3 regions of the Gardnerella sp. KA00255 genome follow, and region 3 is predicted to be linked to each of the others. Evidence: riboswitches for the same ligand, from Rfam matches in the RefSeq annotation. Region 3 holds a riboswitch; each other region holds the start of a gene.
The links. Region 3 has a riboswitch for thiamine pyrophosphate ahead of thiM (hydroxyethylthiazole kinase). Riboswitches for the same ligand answer to the same signal wherever they lie in the genome.
Positions count from the first base shown of each region.

Region 1: another riboswitch for thiamine pyrophosphate. It lies ahead of HXT51_RS01425 (ABC transporter permease); the one in region 3 lies ahead of thiM (hydroxyethylthiazole kinase).
Region 2: another riboswitch for thiamine pyrophosphate. It lies ahead of thiC (phosphomethylpyrimidine synthase ThiC); the one in region 3 lies ahead of thiM (hydroxyethylthiazole kinase).

Region 1 is NZ_CP058374.1:358,781-366,242, forward strand. It holds gene HXT51_RS01405 (FtsB family cell division protein) at 1-454, opposite strand, end outside; gene folP (dihydropteroate synthase) at 523-1,656, opposite strand; gene folK (2-amino-4-hydroxy-6-hydroxymethyldihydropteridine diphosphokinase) at 1,815-2,315, opposite strand; gene eno (phosphopyruvate hydratase) at 2,548-3,843, opposite strand; TPP riboswitch at 4,056-4,180, shown strand; gene HXT51_RS01425 (ABC transporter permease) at 4,170-4,985, shown strand; gene HXT51_RS01430 (ABC transporter substrate-binding protein) at 5,139-6,134, shown strand; gene HXT51_RS01435 (ABC transporter ATP-binding protein) at 6,304-7,041, shown strand; gene mfd (transcription-repair coupling factor) at 7,093-7,462, opposite strand, start outside.
Region 2 is NZ_CP058374.1:290,425-297,886, forward strand. It holds gene HXT51_RS01170 (NAD+ synthase) at 1-24, opposite strand, end outside; gene HXT51_RS01175 (MetQ/NlpA family ABC transporter substrate-binding protein) at 400-1,233, shown strand; gene HXT51_RS01180 (methionine ABC transporter ATP-binding protein) at 1,476-2,312, shown strand; gene HXT51_RS01185 (methionine ABC transporter permease) at 2,315-2,995, shown strand; TPP riboswitch at 3,136-3,246, shown strand; gene thiC (phosphomethylpyrimidine synthase ThiC) at 3,244-5,889, shown strand; gene HXT51_RS01195 (RelA/SpoT family protein) at 6,116-7,462, opposite strand, start outside.
Region 3 is NZ_CP058374.1:3,973-11,434, forward strand. It holds gene HXT51_RS00020 (thiazole synthase) at 1-778, shown strand, start outside; gene HXT51_RS00025 (HesA/MoeB/ThiF family protein) at 814-1,545, shown strand; gene thiM (hydroxyethylthiazole kinase) at 1,627-3,177, opposite strand; TPP riboswitch at 3,186-3,278, opposite strand; gene HXT51_RS00035 (VWA domain-containing protein) at 3,508-5,790, shown strand; gene HXT51_RS00040 (glycoside hydrolase family 3 protein) at 5,885-7,330, shown strand.

The sequences.
Region 1 (7,462 bases), 350 kb from region 3:
GCTTGTCAGCTTTGTGCAAAGTGTAAGACAAATTACTATACCAAGGAAGTGCAGTATGAGAAGCGCTATTGTAACTGCTTTCAGCAAAATTATTAGGAGCTTTGCCAGTAACAGCTTCAGGATGTTCAACACGAACAGCTTGCTCTCCTGGGAAAACAAACCCCAAACGATCGCGAGCGCGAGTCGCTACATATGCTTTATCTTTCCAACGGTCAATATTATTGAGCAGTGTATTTTTACGAGTTTGCAATGAAGATTCTTCATTTTGCAACGTATGCAATTCAGCTAGGCTTAACGCATAACTTCGAATAGTTGAAATAAGCTCTATAGAGCCTAAAATAACAACAGCAAGCATAATTGCAAACACTATCGGACCAGAAAAAAATTTAAAACTCTTTTTCTTGTCTCCATTCGTATTAGCATTGACAAGCATACGGCGTTTTCTTGCACTCATAATTTATAACCTACTTGGCATATTCGACGTGTGCTACAAGTAAACGTGATTCTTTAACATGAAACATTTTATTTAAGCCAGTAGTTACGATTAATAACGTCAATCATATCTACTAATTGCTTTGTTTCAGCTATATCATGAGCACGAATTACGCGACCGCCAGCCATAAACATCGCTGTTTCCGCAACAAGAGTTACAGGCAAGCGATCTTCTTTATCAAGATTGAATAACTTTTTGCCAAAGCCTTTTCGAGAAATTGCAACTAATATTGGACGACCAAAACGATTTAGCTGATTAATATTACGCATCATAGCGTAGTCTTGCTCGCCATCAGCAACTTTCGCGTATCCAATACCTTGATCGAGAATAATCCTATCTTTATCAATTCCACCATCTATAAGCATACGAAGATTATTGGTAAAGAATTCACACATAACTTTTGTTAAATTATCATATTCTGTATCTCTATTGCTGTGCATTGTAACTAAGCCAACATTAGATTCAGCCATCAATTTTACTTTTTCAGGATCTTCAAATGCGCGAACGTCGTTAACAATATCTACGCCAGCTTCAATTGCTGCTTTCATAACTGGAATTTTATAAGTGTCTACAGCAACAGCAATTTGAGGATAATTATCGTGAATATAACGAATCGTTGGGATTACACGACTAATTTCTTCTTCAGGAGTAATTTCTACATATCCCCCTGGCTTAGTTGTTTGACCGCCAACTTCAATAACGTCAGCTCCAGCATTAACGATTTCTTCTACATGCTTTTTAATTTGCTCTTCTGTTTGATATCTTCCACCGTCATAAAAAGAGTCAGGCGTAATATTCAAAATTGCGTAAACAATTGGCTTGTCAATAGTATCAAAGCAGAAACGTCCAGCTTTCCAAATAATAGTATTTTCGCGCGCAACAGAATTAATGCTTTCTAATAGATTAGAATCATTATTCCACGTTTTTTCACATGCGTTTATAAAAGGTTTAATGGCAATAAGCGGCAATAAAAATTGAACAGACGACTCTTTTACTTCATAAGAAGTATCAAAATGATCAATGAAATCAATCACCTTTTGCATGCAGTCAGAAGGTATATCATTCCAGTTCAAAACTAATTTTTGCTCTTTTTGTACTTGATTAAGAAGAACTTTTTCTGCAAGACTTGTGCCAGTAATATCACGTTCTTTTGTAATATTCATAACTATTCCTATCTTTATGTCTAAATACCTAAATAATCATATACTATTTGCAAGCTAAGTATGCGGATTTGCAATTTTGTTTCTAGCTTGCACATACCATAAATACAAATAAATATGAATGGAATATAAATAAATATGAATGTGAGAAAACGTCTTATTTAATTAAAAACTTCACTGCCTTCAACGATTTTAATCCAATGAGAATCATTAAGATAAGATAGTTTTTCTTCAAGTAAGTCATGATAGTCAGGATCATCTTTGCTGATTTCCAATAGCGGAACCAAGACAAATTTGCGATTATCGCGCTCTTTATGAGGAATAGTTAAATTATCGCTTTTAAATACGCATTTATCGTAATCAATAATATCTAAATCGATTGTTCGAGGACCCCAATGGATAATCCTCTTTCTGTGTAAACGCTGCTCTATCTCATGAATGAAATCTAAAAGTTCATAAGGAGTTAAGTCTGTTCTCAGCCTAATTCCAATATTATAAAAACTATCTTGCTCAACGTCTCCAACTGGTTCAGTTTCATAAACAGAAGAAACTATTACATTACTTATATGGGTATTTTCTTTCAGCATTTTAACTGCTTGTTGTAAATTATTTAAACGATCCCCAATATTGCTTCCAGAACTTATGTATACTAACGAACTCATACAGACCCCCAAATTGTTTTATATTTGTTTTAGATTGCTTTATGCAATTTTATTCAGTTTTATGCAATTTTTATATTTTTTAAATTGTTTTATTCAGTTTTATTTATTGCTTTAGATATTTTAATTCAGTTTTATTTTTATATAAAACGGCCAGCCACCGAAGTGACCGACCGTTTAGCATATTCAAATTAGCTTATTGTAGCTTATCAAAATGCAATTCAAAACTATGAAACTACTTAACGTACTTCTTGCAAGCCTTGAATGCACTGTAACCAGCGTACTGAGCAGTAGAACCAAGCTCTTCCTCAATCTCAAGCAAGCGGTTGTACTTAGCAATACGCTCGCCACGAGCAGGAGCACCAGTCTTGATTTGGCCGGTGTTCTTAGCAACAGCAAGATCAGAAATGGTGGTATCTGGGGTTTCACCAGAACGATGGGAAACCATGGAAGTGAAGCCATTCTTGGTTGCAAGCTCAATAGCGTCGAGGGTTTCGGTAACGGAACCAATCTGGTTCAACTTTACGAGCAAGGAGTTAGCTGCTCCAAGCTCAATACCCTTAGCCAAACGCTTTGGATTAGTGACGAGCAAATCATCGCCAACGAACTGCAAACGATCGCCAAGACGCTTGGTGATTTCTGCCCAATCATCCCATCCTTCTTCCTGGAATGGATCTTCGATGGAAACGATTGGATACTCGTTGATGAGCTTCTCGTAGTAATCAAGCATGTAAGCAGATTCGCGCTCTTCGCCATCGAAACGATACTTACCAGTTTCCTTGTTGTAGAACTCAGAAGAAGCAACGTCAAGAGAAATACCAATCTGCTTGCCTGGCTCATAACCTGCAGCTTCGATCGCATCCATGATGTACTTCAAGGAATCCTCATTGGACTTCATCTTTGGAGCGAAGCCGCCTTCGTCGCCAAGACCAGTAGCCAAGCCTTCCTTCTTCAAAACGTTCTTCAAGGTGTGATAAACCTCAACGCCGGCGCGCAAAGCGTCGCTGTAGGTTGCGAAGCCGTATGGAGAAATCATGTATTCCTGAATATCGGTTGCGAAGTCAGCGTGAGCGCCACCGTTCATGATGTTCATGTTTGGAACTGGAAGAATGTGTCCGTTAGTTCCGCCGATGTAACGATACAATGGAAGCTCTGCAGATTCAGCAGCTGCATAAAGAGCAGCAAGAGAAACGCCAAGAATAGCGTTTGCGCCAAGCTTGCCCTTGTTTGGAGTGCCATCGAGCTCAATCATAGTTTCATCAAGAGCGCGCTGGTCAGTGGCATCCATGCCAATAACCTTAGGTGCGATAACCTCATTGACGGCCTTGACTGCTTCCAAGGTACCCTTGCCTTGGTAACGGGACTTGTCGCCATCGCGACGTTCCCAAGCCTCAGCTTCACCAGTTGAAGCACCAGAAGGTACTAAACCAATGCCCTGAGCGCCATCTTCAGTTTCCAAATAAACTTGAACAGTAGGATTTCCACGGGAATCCAAAATTTCGCGTGCATATACGCTTTCAATAGCTGCCACAACTACTCCTTAATACTTATGGGTTGTGATGACTCTTTTAACATTAGTGCGTTTTATGGACGTTATAGATTCTTCCATTGTGTTTATGCCGTGAACGTTCACAATATCTTGATTTACTTCGAGTCAAATTAGCAGATCATCGATTTTTACACGAATATCGTTTATAAATATCGCTTTTAAATAATACTTGTCCATACCCTTAATAGATAATGACCTCAGACACGGGGTGCGCAACTACATCGTGCCAAACAACAATATGTACAGTGTTGCGCTGAGAATACACTCGTCGAACCTGATATAGCTAAAACTATCGAAGGGATTGTCGCATGACTTACAGTTCGCCTAATAAAGCGAAGAACATATTGAAGATTGCGTTTAAAGCGGTATCTTCGTGCAAAGTGTGGATTTCAACTATCCTCATTTTGGTTTTGTGGTTTTTCACAACTCTTTCTCCAATCGAAGACCGTTCTTTGCCATCCCCATATGAAGTAATACAAGCTTTTATTGATTTAAACAATGAAGGCATATTATTAAAATCCTTAGGAATAAGTATTTTACGAGTTCTTTTAGGACTTTTATTAGGAATTATTTTTGCTGTTCCAGCAGGAATACTTGCAGGAGGCAGTAAGCTTGGCAATATTGTTGTTGATAAACCAAGCCACATGTTGAGGTCAATTCCATTCCCGGCTTTAGCTCCAATATTAATAATTTTCCTCGGAATAGATGAAACGATGAAAATAGCGCTTATAGCCGTTGGTGTTTTTGGACCTATGTACGTTAATATTCGCGATGGAGTGCGTAATATTGATCCAAAACTTCTTGAATTAGCGCAGGTTTATCACGTTAAAAAATCTACTATTTTTATATCTATTTTGCTTCGCGGCACACTTCCAAGTTTTATGACAGGTTTGCGATTTGCAATATCTGTAGCATGGGTTGCATTAGTGACTTGCGAAACAGTTAATTCTTCTATTGGAATTGGATACATTCTTTCAAGAGCACAAGAATTCTTTAGACCAGATCAAATGATGGCATGCGTTATTATGTACGCAATTGCAGGTCTTGGATCTGAGCTTACTGCAAATATATTAGAGTATCTTCTTATACCTGAACGCAGATTAGATAGAAAATCACGCAAATAATCTAGTAATATCAACATTTTTCTAAAATTAACTACTTTTTAAAATGCATTAAATTGCTTTTTAAGAATTAGTCAATATTTAGAATCAACAACCAAATAATAACAACCAAACAAACAACAAACAATAACAACCAAACAAAAGGAGCTATATATCATGGCTAATTTAAAAATGCGATTTTCTAAAAAGAGCATTATTGCATTAATCTGCGCTGCTTGTGCAACTGTATCTCTTGCAGCTTGCGGAAGCTCACAAAAATCATCAACCGCTTCTTCAAAAGACGCTGGAACTATGAGAGTTGCTTATCTTTCTACAGCAAATTATTTAACTACTTTGAAAAATGAGAAATTCCTTCAAGACGAATTTGGCAAATCTAAAGTAGTTTACACTGGTCCTTACACTCCAGTTGACGGTCTTACTGCTGTGATGAGCGGAAATGCAGATGCTACAACCACTGGAACTGGACGCTTCATTGATTTGATTGCTGAAGGACAGCCATGGGTTGCTTTTGCACTCGAATATTACAATGGTGATTCCCAAGGAATCGTTGCATCCGCAAAAAGCGGCGTGAAAACACTAAAAGACTTGTATGGCAAGAAAGTTGCTATTATTCACAACGGTGACACTGGCGATTACATGCTTCACCGCGCATTCGATAAAAGCGGCTTAGATGTTTCTAAAGTTAACAAAGTTGAGATGAGCCCTAAGAACTTCCAGGCAGCATTTACTTCTGGACAAATCGACGCAATTTCCTCATTCGATCAGAATCTTGCTGCAGCAATGACAACTCCAGGCGCAAAGTTGCTTGTAAATGCTAAAAAGTACGGCAATATGAACGTCACCATTCACATTGTTTCTAAGAGCTTTGCTCAAAAGCATCCGGATCTTGTTAAGAAGATGTACAAGGCTCTTGTTCGCGAAGCAGAAAAGTCTCATAAAGAAAACAATGTTATTGGAAACGCTTACAAGCAGCTCGGAGCAAGCGAAACTATTATTAAGCAAATTGAAAAGTTTGACAATCCAACTATTCGTCCAATCGATGAAAAAGGTTTGGAAATGATGGAAACTCAGGCTAAAGAATACGTGAAATATGGTTTAATTAAGCAAGCTCCAAAGAATTTGAAAGATTCTGTAATGGATTGCTCGAAGTAAATTAATCCATATATCTATAAAACACATATCAGTAAAAACAAAAATTAAATATCAAAATAAATATATAACTGATTAATCAAAATTAGAACAAAGTTATATAACAAGTTTGTATAACAAAGTTATATATATTATATAAACATGATTTAGAGCAACGCAGTAGGAGTAAAATATGAACACTCAAATAGAAGAAAACTATGAGACTAAAAATAACTCTTACTGCGTTACTCTAGAACATATTGGCGTAACTTTTAAAAATAACGCTAAAATATTGCGAGATATAAATCTAAATATTAAAAAAGGTGAATTTGTATCTCTAATCGGACGCTCAGGATGTGGGAAAACCACTCTTCTTAAAGTTATTTCAGGATTAATCAAACCTGATTCTGGAACAATAAACGTCACGCAACATCAAGCAATAGGTTTCCAGGACGCAAGATTAATACCATGGCTAACAGTAAGTAAGAACGTAGTTTTCGGCATGCAAGGAAACAAATCAGAACTAAAATCTATTGCAGAAAAAGCTCTTAACGATATGCAACTTAATAATTGCGGTTCGAAATGGCCGTCAGAACTTTCAGGTGGTCAAGCACAACGAGTCTCATTAGCTAGAGCTTTAGTTCATAATCCTGAATTACTACTTTTAGACGAGCCTTTCGGAGCATTAGACGCTTTAACTCGTTTAGACATGCAAGATTTGCTTGATAATCTAAGGCAAAAACATGGCTGGACCACAATAATGGTCACGCACGATATTTCTGAAGCAGTAAGACTTTCTGACAGAATTCTTATGATCAAAGACGGAATCATTGAGAAAAACTGGAATATTGATCGAAGCCAACTTGATGCACAAAAGCGTCCAAATAATCACGTTGAAATAGAAGACGAACTGCGCATGGCATTGCAATAAATATTTTTAATACTTATATTGCAACAGATATTACAAATCAGATATTACAAATCACCACGCTAAATCTTCAAGTAATTGTTTAGACCACTTAAGAATATCTGATTCATTCATAGAACTAGATCCTAATGATGATTCAAATGGAGCAGGAATAATCAGCATATGCGTAAGTGGACGATACTGTACTGACTTATAAATCCTCTTTAATCTCATTAACAACGATTCTTTAGGATCCATACCTATAACTCTCACAGATTTACCTTGCGAAGCTATTTGTGTAATGCCTAATTTACTGGCAGCAAATCTCAATCTAGCAACATCACACAAAGCTTCGAAAGCTTTAGGCGGCTCACCATAACGATCAGATAATTCTTCTCGGATTTCTTGCAAATCTTCATCGCTACGAGCAGCAGACAACTTTCTA
Region 2 (7,462 bases), 290 kb from region 3:
TAATGCTAAACGAATTACACTCATGCTTATAAGTGTAATCGAAAAATAAAAATCACTAATAATATTGCAAAATTTATACACTTAATATTTTTTAGTTATCCTTTATTTACAACGTTTTCTAACTGGTCATAAGTAATACAAATATTAAAACAGTAGCGTTAAATGATTTTCTCTCATATATTGAGATTTTGTTACTCGCGAAGGGGAAAAATTGCAGAGAAACAAGAGATAAGAAAAAACTTAAGAAGTGAAGACGGGAACAGAAGACAAAAGAATAAAAGAACAAATTAAAAAGCAAAATTAAAAAAGATTAAAAAATTAAAAAGCAAAATAATTTAAAACAACAAAAAAAATAAAAAATAAAAGCAATAACTAAGATTTAGATATAAGGAGAAACGCATGAATAGTAAGAAAATTATTGCAGCAGTCATCACTTTAACTTCACTCGTCGGATTGACTTTAGGCGGATGCGGTTCACGTAAAAATGCTCAGGAAGATAATAAAACTATTATAATTGCCGCTTCTCCTACTCCTCATTCTGAAATCTTAAATAAAGCTGTAAAGCCAATTTTGCAAAAAGAGGGTTATAAGTTAGTAGTAAAGGAATTTACTGACTACGTGCAGCCAAACACAGCTACTGAAGAAGGCGAAGTAGACGCAAACTATTATCAGCATCTGCCTTATCTTGATAATTTCAATAAGGAAAAAGGCACTCACCTTGTTTCAGTAGGTGGAATTCATTTTGAGCCATTTGGATTGTATCCAGGAAAAACCAAGACAATTAAAGCATTAGCAAATGGCGCAACAGTTGCAGTTCCAAATGATCCTACTAATGAGGCTCGCGCATTGCTTCTTTTGCAAGACGCTGGATTGATTAAGTTGAAGAATCCAAATGATATTAACGCTACTACAAAAGACATTACTGAAAATCCTAAGAATTTGAAGTTTAAAGAGCTTGAAGCAGCAACAGTTCCTACTGCTATTAAGGACGTAGACCTTGCTGCTATGAACGGCAACTACGCTATTCAGGCTGGTTTCAATCCAATTAAAGACCCGCTTGCTTCAGAAAAAGTTGGAGGCGTTGCAGCTAAAACTTACGAAAACATTATTGTTGTAAAGAAGGGTTCTGAAAAGTTTAAAAAAATCAAGGCCTTGCTTAAAGCTTTGAAGACAAGCGAAGTGCGCGATTATATTACTAAAACTTATAAGGGTGCCGTACTTCCTGTTTTCTAAAAAATACTCACAATGTAGCCATATAATGCCGCAATGTGTATTATCCATGTACGCTTGCGGCATTATTTTTATAAGAGTGTAATATACGTAATGCGCGCGCTAGTCATAGTGTTAACTAATAAATAAATATAGTTAAATAAATACAGTTAAATAAATACGATGCTGGATAATAACTTGTGCGTAACGTAATATGAAACGCTGGTATATTTCACGCCGAGAACAATAATCTGTTAAGGAAAAGCATGATTCAGATTGAACATCTTCACAAAAGCTACGGCAAAGGTAGCGAAACGAATGAAGCATTACATGATATTAATCTCACTATTGAATCGGGAGAAGTATTCGGAATTCTTGGTTCCTCTGGTGCTGGAAAGTCTTCGCTAGTTCGTTGCATGAATCTGCTTGAGCGACCAACCTCTGGAAAAATCATCATTGACGGGAATGATATTACAGAAGTAAAAGATAAAGAACTTGCAAAAGTTCGCACAAATATTGGCATGATTTTCCAGAATTTTAGCCTTTTCCAGCAGCGCACAGTATTAAGAAACGTAACGTTCCCATTAGAGTTGAACCACACTCCAAAAACGAAACGAGAAGAACGCGCAAACTATTTGCTTGACTTAGTAGGCTTAAAAGATTTTGCAAATCGCTACCCTAGCCAACTTTCAGGCGGACAGCAGCAGCGCGTGGCAATTGCGCGAGCGCTAGCTAATAATCCTTCAATAATGCTTTGTGACGAAGCAACAAGCGCGCTTGATTCAACAACTACTGCACAGATTCTAAACTTATTGAGCAAAATTAACCGTGAGCTTAACGTAACGCTTGTTATTATTACGCATTCGTTAGCTGTAGCTCGTAATATTTGCGATCGAGTTGCAATGATTGATGGCGGGCGCATTGTGGAACTGGGTGACACGGATACGCTTTTTGCAAATCCACAAAGCGATATTTTGCGCACGCTTATTGCGGATGAAAAGCAGGAAAATCATCGAGCAAAACCTACAAACAAGTCTGCAAACGCGTCAACAAATGAGGCAACAAACACACCTAAAAACGCGCTTAACAATGAGGTGAAATAACAATGTTAGAAGCTGCTACACAATTTATTAATGACTACGGCGACTTACTTATTGAAGGCGTGCAAGACACACTTGTAATGACATCAGTTGCAACACTTTTTGCGTATATTATTGGTCTTCCTATTGGCGTACTTCTAATTACGTCAAACAAAAAAGGTATTTGTCCTAACGCGCCAATTAACACAGTTCTCGGCTGGATTGTTAATATCGTACGTTCAGTGCCTTTTATTATTTTGCTAGTTGCAATAATTCCTTTCACTCGTCTTATAGTTGGAACATCTCTTGGAGTTCCTGGAGCTATTGTTCCTCTGGTAATTACAGCTGCACCATTCGTTGCTAGAGTTGTTGAACAATCTTTAGCTGAAGTTGACGGAAGCTTAATTGAAGCAGCACAAAGCTTTGGCGCAAGCAAATTACAAATTGTTTGCAAAGTATTATTATGGGAATCTTTACCTTCGCTAATTCGCGGAGCTGCACTTACATTTATTACGCTTTTTGGATTCTCTGCAATGGCTGGAACAGTTGGCGCAGGCGGACTAGGAGATATTGCAATACGATACGGATACCAGCGTTATCAATACGATGTGATGACAGTAGCTGTTATTCTTTGCATCATTCTCGTACAAATTGTGCAAAGCTTGGGAGATTTTATTTCTCGTTCAATTAATCATCACGAACGCTGAAAAATACAAATATATTAAAACTAATAAAACTGTCTGCGCGAAATAATCGTTCAGACAGTTTTATTTTAATTGCAATCTTTTATCGCAACATACCTTTTGCTTATTAAATGCACGTACTCGTGTAAAATATAGAAGTCACAACATTTTTGCAGGGGTGCTTTCTCAAGAAGATTGCTGAGATAAGTTTTTATAAAACTTAACCCTTCGAACCTGTTAGTTAATACAACGTAGGGAGCAACGACTTAGGTATGACTTCGAATTATCCATACGCGTCTATGCGTAATCAATTTAACCTCAGCGCCTGCTTTATTGCAGATGCAAAAACTTGTAATCGTCCTATCACTGATGTAGTTGATGACGCTTTACGCGCTGGAGCAACATTCATACGTCTTCATGCTAATAATGATAATGCCCAGGAACTCACAACTGTTGCTCGTGATATCGCGCAAATAATCGAAGATAATAACAAATGCGACTCGGTCACTTTTGTTATTGATGAACGCGTGGACGTAGCATGGCAAGCAAGAAATCAAGGCATTAAAGTTGATGGTATTCATCTTTCACAAGGAGATATGGAACCTAGAGAAGCTCGTGCTTTGTTAGGCGAAGATGCCGTTATAGGTTTGTCATTAGAAACAGAAAGCCTTGTAAAAGTTATTAACGAACTTCCAGATGGATGCATTGATTATATTTGCGTAACAGCAATGCATAATCCAGAAGAAGGATGCGAAAACTCTACTGCATCTTACGAGTTGGAAGCAAATCATACAACGCTTGATGAAGAAAAAATCAATACTATTTGTAAAGCAAGTGATTTCCCTGTTCTTGTTGGCGGAAGAATTCAACTTGATGATGTAGATATGATTGCACGCACTAATGCTGCTGGATGGTTCGTAGCTGAAGCATTGTATTCTTCGCAAACACCAGAATCAACTATGAGCGAATTTATTGAGCGCTGGAAAGCTGTTCGAGGAGAAGAAAAGCACGGTTATGCCAAGCGTGTAATCGTTCCAGAAAATGCTGAGAACTCTGAAAAGCCTCAAGAAAAGAAGCCAACATTTATTAATGCTAAAGAAGCAAAAGACGCTGCAAAATTAGCAAAACAGCAAAGAGTTGATATAGCTGCTCGTGGATGCACTCAACGAGACAAAGCTCATATTCGTAAGACTACGCCAGTTCATTTTGAATATAAGTATGGTTCTTACGATTTGGAAGTTCCTTATACAGAAATTAAGCTTTCTGATACTCCAGGCGTTGGTCCTAACCCACCATTTAAGGATTACAACACAGAAGGACCTAAGTGCGATCCGAAGGAAGGCTTGGCTCCTCTTCGCCTTGATTGGATTTTGGATCGTGGAGACGTAGAAGAATACGAAGGTCGTAGACGTAATCTTCAGGATGATGGAAAACGTGCTATTAAGCGTGGTAAAGCTTCAAAAGAATGGCGTGGACGCATGCATAAGCCAATGAAGGCTGTGGATCATCCTATTACTCAAATGTGGTACGCGCGTCATGGAATTATCACTCCAGAAATGCAATATGTTGCTACTCGTGAAAACTGCGATGTAGAACTTGTTCGCTCTGAACTTGCTGCTGGACGTGCAGTAATTCCTTGCAATATCAACCACCCTGAAGCAGAACCTATGATTATTGGTTCTCGCTTCTTAACTAAGCTCAACGCGAACATGGGTAATTCTGCTGTCACATCTTCTATTGACGAAGAAGTAGAAAAGCTTACCTGGGCTACTAAGTGGGGCGCGGATACCGTTATGGATCTTTCCACCGGTAACGATATTCACACGACTCGCGAATGGATTTTGCGTAACTCCCCTGTTCCAATTGGCACTGTGCCAATGTATCAAGCTTTGGAAAAGGTTGAGGATGACGCTTCTAAGCTCAGCTGGGAATTGTTCCGCGACACTGTTATTGAGCAGTGCGAGCAGGGCGTTGATTACATGACTATTCACGCAGGTGTACTTCTTCGTTACGTGCCTCTTACTGCAAATCGCGTAACTGGTATTGTTTCTCGAGGCGGTTCCATTATGGCTGAATGGTGCTTGCAACACCATCAGGAAAGCTTCTTATACACTCACTTCGAAGAATTATGCGAGATTTTCGCCAAGTACGATGTTGCGTTCTCTTTGGGTGACGGCTTGCGTCCAGGAAGCTTGGCTGATGCTAACGATGCAGCTCAGCTTTCAGAATTGATGACTCTTGGAGAGCTAACCAAGATTGCATGGCAGCATGATGTTCAGGTGATGATTGAAGGCCCAGGACACGTACCATTCGACACTGTCCGTATGAATATCGAGATGGAGAAAGCAATTTGCCAAAATGCTCCATTCTATACTCTTGGACCTTTGACAACCGATACAGCTCCAGGATACGATCACATTACTTCAGCAATAGGCGGCGTGGAAATCGCACGTTACGGAACAGCTATGCTTTGCTATGTGACTCCTAAGGAGCACTTAGGCTTACCAAATAAAGATGACGTTAAGCAAGGCGTAATTGCATATAAGATTGCCTGTCATGCGGCTGATCTTGCAAAGCATCATCCGCATGCTATGGATCGCGATAACGCAATCAGTAAGGCTCGTTTTGAGTTCCGCTGGTTGGATCAGTTTAATTTAAGTTACGATCCTGATACCGCTATCGCTTTCCATGATGAAACGCTTCCGGCAGAGCCAGCAAAAATGGCTCACTTCTGTTCCATGTGCGGACCAAAATTCTGCTCTATGGCTATTTCGCAGAATATTCGTAAGCGTTTCGGAGGAGCAGCTCAGCAAGAGCAGCTCGTCGAAGAAGCCCGTAGCCAAGCAATTGCAGACGGCATGAAAGAAATGAGTAAGAAGTTTCAGGAAGCTGGATCTTCACTGTATCAAAGCATCTGATATTTAAAAATGTTAGTTAGGTATATTTGCGTTGAGAATATGCCTAACTAAAGTCTTTGATACTGAGAAGTAAAGTTACTGATATTTCAAAGCGAGTCTTTAGTATTAAATGCTAAAGACTCGCTTTTTATTAAATAATTTTAAAGTAAACGTTAAAAGTAAATGTCAAAAAATAAACGTTAAAAAAAGTAACCGTTAAAAGTAAACGTTAAAAGTAAACGTTAAATTAATCGCGTTCCATTTTTCTAAGTCTTGGCTCAGCACTATCTTTAGCGCCCGTAATCCTGTAAACATCAAAAACACCTTCAATCTTGCGAATAGCGGCAAGCAAAGTATTCAGATGCTGAGGATCTGCCATTTCAAAAGCAAATTGGCTTGTAGCAACTCTATCGTCTCCAGTAGCAATAGATCCGGAAATAATATTTACTCCGTGATCAGAAAGCACTTTAGTAACATCTGAAAGAAGATGCTGACGATCCAAAGCTTCAACCTGAACTTTAACCATGAACAAACCTTTATCGCTTGTCCATTGCACAGGAATTACACGCTCAGACTGAGTTTTTTGCAAACCAATCATATTCTGGCAATCAGTTCTATGAACAGAAACGCCTTGATTACGCGTAATGAAACCAACTATATTGTCTCCAGGAACAGGCATACAGCAACGCGCAAGCTTAACCCAAACGTCACCAACGCCTTTAACTGATACACCAAGAGCGCCATTAGTTTTACGCGCTCGCTCAGGTCTTCTTAAAGGCAAAGCTTCCTGCTCAACCTCTTCATCAACCTCATCTGCACCAGCATCTTTAACAAGTCTAGAAATAACATTCTGTGTTGAAACTTGACCTTCGCCAATAGCTGCATAAACAGATTCAACATTAGGTGCAATATTCAACTCATCTGCGACGCCAATTAAAGCCTGCGGAGTCATCAAAGTAGAGATAGGCAAGTTACGCTTACGCATAGCACGAGTTAGCTCATCCTTGCCCTCTTCAATGGCCTCAGAACGACGTTCCTTGCTGAACCACTGACGAATCTTATTACGAGCACGAGGAGACTTTACGAAGCTAAGCCAATCTCTAGATGGGCCAGCAGTATCTGACTTTGATGTCAAGACTTCAACAGTATCTCCATTAACAAGCTTAGTATCAAGAGGCACAAGACGGCCGTTAACGCGAGCGCCCATCATGCGATGACCAACTTCAGTGTGCACAGAATAAGCAAAATCTACTGGAGTTGCGTCTTGAGGAAGAGCAACAATACTCCCCTTAGGAGTAAAGACGTATACTTCTGATGCTCCTAAATCTTGTTTTAAAGATCCTAAAAACTCATCCGAATCAGGTGTTTCACTAGTCCAATCGGCAAGCTGCTGAATCCACTTAAGATTATCTGCTTCGCTAAGTTCTTTACGATCTTCCTTTTCACGCTTTAAATCATCATTGTCTGGCTTACTTAAAGCGCGACCAGCCTGACCATTAGCTTTATACTTCCAGTGTGCAGCAATACCAAATTCAGCACGCCTGTGCATATCCCATGTACGAATCTGAATTTCAACAGGCTTTCCGCCAGGCCC
Region 3 (7,462 bases):
TTGGCAGCTTTGCGGTAAGACTTTGCATTCAAGGCTTTTGCTTGGCACTGGTGGCATGACGAGCATTGACATTATGGAAAAGTCACTTGTGGCTTCAGGCGCGGAAGTAGCAACGGTTGCTTTGCGTCGTCACGCAAAAACTGGCGTTGATATTTACGGTATGTTGCAGCGTCATAATATTAACGTTTTGCCAAATACTGCTGGTTGCAAAACTGCGCATGATGCTGTTCTTACGGCAAAAATGGCTCGTGAATCGCTTGGAACTGATTGGATTAAGCTCGAAGTGATTGCAGACGACGATACTTTGCTTCCGGATACTCGCGAAGTTTTGCTTGCTGCTGAAAAGCTTATTGAAGAAGGATTTAGCGTTCTTTGCTACACGAACGACGACCCGATTGTGGCTCGTCGCCTTGTGTCGCTTGGCGTGAAAGCTGTTATGCCTGGTGGTGCTCCAATCGGTACTGGCCTTGGCATTTTGAATCCTCGAAACATTGAGCTGATTGTTCAAGAATGCAAGGAAGCTGGAGTTCCTGTGATTTTGGATGCTGGCGTTGGCACTGCTTCCGATGTTGTTAAAGCTTTCGAAATCGGATGCTCGGGCGTGCTTCTTGCAAGCGCTGTAACTCGCTGCCCAGATCCAGTGAAAATGGGTCGCGCAATGGCTGCTGCTGTTACTGCTGGAAAGCTTGCTCACGATGCTGGCCGTATTCCTAAGCGTGAACATGCGCTCGCTTCTTCGCCTGTTGAAGGTCGCGCTTGGGCTGATTCTGTACTGTAAATTTTGTACTGTAATTTTTCGGCATATTTTTCAGCATGACGATTAATAAAATTTACGACAACCTGCAGGAGCTTGAGGCGGAGCGCACTTGTCGCCACTTGCTCCTGCCGGGCTTTACGCGTGAACATCAGCAGTTACTTCGCGATGCAAAAATCTGCATGGTTGGAGCAGGTGGACTTGGTTCGCCATGCTTGCTTTCGCTTGCTGCGGCAGGAGTTGGCGAAATCACGATTTGTGACGACGACGTTGTTGAGCTTTCTAATTTGCAAAGGCAGACTTTATACACAGTCGATCAGTGCGGCAAATCTAAAGCGCAACTTGCAGCTAAACGCTTGCAGGCGTTATCTCCAGGTTTAAAAATCAATCTTGTAGATAGATTTAATGAAGATAACGCAAAACAGCTTGTAGAAAGTCACGACTTGATAATTGATGGTTGTGATAATTTCGCTACTCGCTTTTTGATTGCGGATGCTGCTTGGAGCGCTGGTACGCCGGAAGTTTACGGCTCGGTGCTTTATTATGAAGGTCAAGTAAGCGTTTTCGTGCCAGGAAAAGGTCCTGGTTTGCGTGATTTGTATGCTTGCCCTCCGCCTAAAGAAAAAGTGCCAAAATCGGCTGTGTTGGGTGCGACTGCAGCTATTGTTGGCGCAATGATGGCAACTGAAGCAATCAAACTCATAACCGGTATTGGCACACCGCTTATTGGCGTTTTAGCTCGTTATAATGCATTGGATAATTCATTGAAACGCTTTAAATTCTCCTTATAAGGCTTATTTTTAGATTTTCTATAAGTTTTATTTTTAGATTATCTAACGAAATAAGCCTTATAAGGCTTATTTCGTTAAGGCTTATTTCGTTATTACGCTTTTAAATAGTTTTGCTGTTTCTTTAGGATTTTCAGCGCACATAAGCCCAGATACAGTGCACACGCCGTCGATTTCAAGATCTCGTATAGGGAATACTGTGCTTTCGTGAATGCCGCCTATAGCAAGAGTTTTTACACCCATTTTATGAGCTACTTTAGCGACTTCATTAACTCCATCTATTCCAAGTGGTGGCACATCGTGTGCTTTAGTATTTGTGGCAAAAGCTGCTCCAATTCCAATCACATCTGGAAGAGGTACATCGTTTTCTTTGCACTCTTTATAAGCTTTTTCCATTAAATCAGGTCTAGCGCAAGATAATCCAATCATCCATTCTGCAGGCATACGTTTGCGTGCTTCAACGAATGGTGTATCTTTTTGGCCAATGTGCAAGTTAAATCCGAGCTTAGATGCAACTTCAATATGATCGTCGATAAAAATAGGTACATCCGCGTGTGAAGCTTTTATTAAAGCGTTTCTAAGACTTGTAGCTTTCTTGGCGATAGTTTCATCATCTGAATATTTATCGCGCAATTGTACTACAGTTACGCCGCCTTCTATGCTGCTAACAGCAACATCTTCTTCAGAGCGTTCTCCCATGCGCGGATCTGTAACTAAGTATAAAGTCCAATCAGTTGGCTCAATGCTGAACTCTATGTTGGTAAGCTCAAACATATCATTCACGCTTAAAGTAGACAAAGCATCAATCCAAAGTGAGCGGAATGTTCCTGGAGCTATTGTTTGACGTGCGGCCCATGTTCCAGCTGCGGAAGCGTGTACGTGTGCGGCTACTGTTGCTGCAAATGGTCGTTCCGGATTTGCCCCAACGTATGCCGCAACAAGTGCTCCAAGAGTACAACCTGTTCCAACAACCTTAGTCATAACTTTATGACCGCCTGTAATGCGAGCTAAGCATCCATGGCCATAAACTGCATCTTTTTCTCCAGAAATAGAAATGATTGAGCCATATTTTTTAGCTAATTCGTGAGCGGCTTCTATGGCATCGTTAACTGGATCGTGCGCGTCAACGCCTTTCATGTCACTTTTTTGACCTGAAAGAGCTAGGATTTCTGAAGCGTTTGCTCGTATAACAGTTGGATTGTGTGTAACAATATCTTTTACAAAATTATTGCGAGTTTCTAATGCTTTTACGCCTACTCCAACTGGGTCTAAAACCCATGGTGTTCCTGATTCTTTACAACCTTTAACAGCGCTGTATATGGCGTTAGAACGTGAATCTTTTTGGAATGTTCCAACGTTTACGAGCACTCCGGATGCGATTTTTGCAACATTGTATGCTTCTACAGGATCGCATACCATAATTGGTGAAGCTCCTGCTGCAAGTAGTGCGTTAGAAGTTATATCTTGCACAATGCTATTTGTTATGCAATGTGTTAAAGGTTGTGTTGCGCGAACTCTTTCTATACATTCGCGTACGTCGCGTAAGAACATGCGTCGGCGAGCTTTTTCTGAAAACGAAGTGTCGAAGAATGTTTCTGAAGATTTATTTTTATTAATATTTTCGGAGTTTTGCATATTTTCATTAAATTCTGTCATGATATTCCCTTCGCTAGTGCTGGCTAGATCAGGTTCAACGGGTGTGATCTCAGCGCATATGCGCACCCCGAACCACTGAAATCGTCATTTTGATATCTTTATCGATGATATCATTCCTATATCTTTATCGATTTGACTATATCTATTATGCGTGACGTTTTATTTATATATGTTTAGATTTTGCCAAAATGCTTTAGTTTTAGCTTAAAAATAAGTTTTCAATAGCACATGATTATGCGCAATGTATATAATTATGTAATAGTTTTATTTTTTTTAAGAGTATATTATTTGCGATGCAGGGAGAAAGCAATGAAGTGCTCAAAATGCGACTATGAAAATGATGATGAAGCGAAGTTTTGCGAAAACTGTGGATGTAGGCTTTCTAAGGAGAATTCTAAAGATAAAGATGATTCGCGTGAGCGTCCAGCGTATATCATTGATCAACAGAAGTCGTTAAAGAATCAGCCGAAGTTTAATAGATCAAATCAATCTGCTCAGTTTAGTAGGCCGTTCGCGTTCCAGCATGGTGGCAATTCTAGTATCTCTTCTCAAGGCGCGCCTAATGTCGCATCTGATGCATTTTATAGAGATAATTCTGTGAATAATTCGGGAAATGCTTCTTCAAATACTGTAAACGCTTCTGCAAATAGTCCGGCAAATAGTTCTGCAAATACTTCAGCAAATGGCGGCAATAATCATAATGCTAATTTTGTGAATAATAATGGGCATAATCCAGCGCATAACCCGGCTAATAACCAAGGACATAATCCGGCTAATAATTATGCTAATAATCCGGCGAATAATCCAAATAATTCGCATAGTCTGAATGGCAACACAAATAACCCGCATAATGCCAACGGCTCGTATAACCCTAATAACCCTTATGGTCATAACAATCCAAATAATCCAAATAATCCGAACAATCCCAATAACCCGAATAACCCGTATGCCAATAATAATCCGCAATATCGCGCACCATATTCTAGGAATGGAAACTATAATTACGGACCAACTAATCAAGGTTATCGAAATGGTTTCCAGAATTCTCCGCAGGATGCTTCGCAGACTCGCGTAATGGGCAACATCTATACTCAAGCTTCCGCTCCGGCTATGCGTCAAGCGGCAGTTTCTGCTGCTGGTGCCGCAACCAAAGCAGGTATTGCTGGTTGGAAAATCGCTACAATCTGCATTTCAATATTAGCGGCTATCGGCATTATAGGTGGAATTTGGGGATATAATGCATGGGTAAATCGCTTCCAAGTGCCTTATGGTGAGCTTCATTCTAAGCTTTTATCAAGTAAAAGAGCACAAGCTTATAAAGTTAAGATAGTTGGATCAGACGTTAGTAATTATCCTGATGTTAAGTTGTATTTCTCTGTTACAGATAAATCTGGAAATTCCTTAGAGCTTGATTCTCCTACTGCTGCTATTAAAGAGAAAATTTCCGGCGGTGCAGAAGTTGAAAGAAGAATTCGCAATGTTGAGCGAATTAAAGATAAGCAGGGCGTTGGCTATGAGATAATGCTCGATAAATCGTATTCTATGATCAATTCCATGGATACTATGAAAAAGACTATGAAAGATTTTGTTAACGCTCTTAATTATAAAGTTGGAGATAGAGGAGAGCTGATTTCTTTCGATAGTTACCTTATGTATATGGCTACATACACTAAAGATAAAGATAGGCTTATTACAGGCATTAATAATATGACGCCTTACGGTAATACTGCTCTTTATGATGCTTTGTACACGGGTGTAAATAATGCTTCTCAGCGTTCTGGAGCGAATTGCGTTATAGCGTTCACTGATGGTGAAGATAACTCAAGTACTCACACTATGGATGAAGTAGTTCAATTGGCAAAAGAAAAGAATATACCGATTTATTTGATTGGCACTGCTGACGCTGATTCTTCTACTTTGCAAAGTATTGCTGACGAAACAAACGGATTCTTCTGGAGTATGGATTCTATCAGTGATATGAGCGAAGTGTTGAATCGAATTAAAATGAACCAAGACAATTTGTATTGCCTCGAATATGAATCTGATTCTTCATCTGACCCTTATTCTGATCGTATTGTTTCTGCTCTTCTTGCTGATTCTAATGATCATACTAATGGTGGAATTGGTGAAGATTTGCAATTTGCTCCTGTTAAGAAGGAGAAGGTGCAGAAGGCAGTTTATAAGGTTTATAAGGGAGATGTGACTTGGACTGAAGCTAATGATGCTTGCATGAGAGAAGGAGCTCATCTGGTTACTATTCCTAGTAAGAAAGAAGAAGATAAGATTATTAAACTCGCTGTGGATAATGACCTTAAGTATGTTTGGATCGGTGGATACACTTCGCAGCGCCAAGATGGCGATGTTTTTGCTCATTGGATAACTGGTGAAAAAACAACGTACACTAATTGGATGGAGGGTGAGCCAAGTCGTAATGATAAGGATGGTTCTCCTGAGTTCTACCTTATGCTGTGGCGTATTGGATCTGAATGGTCTTGGAATGATCAGCGTAATAATGTTTATAATTCGCCTTATTTGCATAAGACTTTTTCTGGTAGAACAGGATACGTTTGTAAAGTTGATGCGCAAGATTAATTCAGCATTAGTTCAAAATTAATTCAGTATTAGTTCAAAACTAGTTCAGAATTAGTGAAATTGACATTTACTTTAATTAATTGTGGAGATACGTATGGTGAATCGCAGAAATTTTCGTGGCGATAGGTTGTCAAAATCCTCTAAACGCTGTGTTTATGGACGACCTAATTGCGCATATCCAAAGCGTGTTCATCATTTATCGCGTGAAAAAATTGTTCATAAAGCTTGGATGAGTTTTATTGCAATAGTTGTTTCTATAGCTGTTATCGCTGCAATAATTTTTGGCGTTTATAAATTCTACGGGCATGATTTGAATATTGGTTTTGGCGCGTTATCTAAAGAAAGCGTTCAATCTCAAGCTAAAGCGCACAAGATTAAGCATAAATATCACTTTAATTTTAAGATTTCAGATAGTGAAGTTGATAAAATGCTTAGGTCTATGTCTTTAGAAGACAAAGTTGCTCAAATGTTTATGGTAACTCCTGAACAGTTGCTCGGAATAAGAGGAGTGGTAACTAGCACTGGCCCTTATATTCGTAACAGTTTTTATAGGATTCCTGTTGGTGGAATCATGTATAAAGCTGAAAACTTGCAAAATCCACAGCAAACTAAAGATATGATTAAGGCTTTGCAATCTATAAGTAAAGCTCGTGTTGGCTTGAATGCTTTTGTTTCGGTAGATGAAGAGGGTGGGACCGTAGCTCGCGTTAGTAGAAATCCTGCTATGAATGTTGAGAAATCTCCTAATATGTGTGATGTTGGAGCTACTAAAAAACCTGTTAAAGCTTTGAAAATAGGTAAACGCATGGGGGAGTATCTTTCAGATCTTGGATTTAACGTAGATTTTGCTCCTGATGCTGATGTTTTAACAGATCCTAATAATACTTTAATTAAGAAGCGTTCTTTTGGAAGTAATCCTAAGATTGTTACTAGTATGACTGAAGCGTTTACGGAAGGATTACAATCTTCTAATATTTTCGCTACTTATAAGCATTTTCCTGGTCACGGATCAACTCATACTGATTCGCATATGGGGATAACGATTTCTGAGCTTTCTGAAGAAGATTTGCAGCGAGTTGATTTAAAGCCTTTTAAGGATGCTTCTGAAATCGGTGTTCAATTCATTATGGTTTCTCATGTTTCTTATCCGAAGGTTACGGGAGATAATACTCCTGCTAGTGTTTCTGAAAAGATTGTTACCGGTTTAGCGCGAAATAAGCTTAAATACAACGGTATACTTATTTCTGATTCTATGGGTATGGGCGCTATTACTAACGTTTATGGCCCTGGTCAAGCTGCTGTTCAAGGTATTCGTGCAGGCTTAGACATGTTGTTAAGTCCTGTGGATCTTCAAACAGCGTATCAATCTGTTTTGCAAGCTGTTCGGAATAAAACAATTAGCGAGAAACGTATTGATGAGTCGGTTCGTAGAATTCTAAAAGTTAAATTGCATCTTGAAGCTCAAGAAAGTAGTAGTTCAAAGAAAGTAGCGGTCCCTCAAAATAGTGATTCAAAGAAAGTAGCAGTACGTAAAAAGTAATAATATCCAAAAGTAGCAGTACGTAAAAAGTAGTTTTTGAAGGAATATATTTTATCGGCGTTTTGCTATATATTCTGCGCTTTCTTTTAGGATTATTCAGCTGAATCGAATTTTTATTTACGAATATATTTG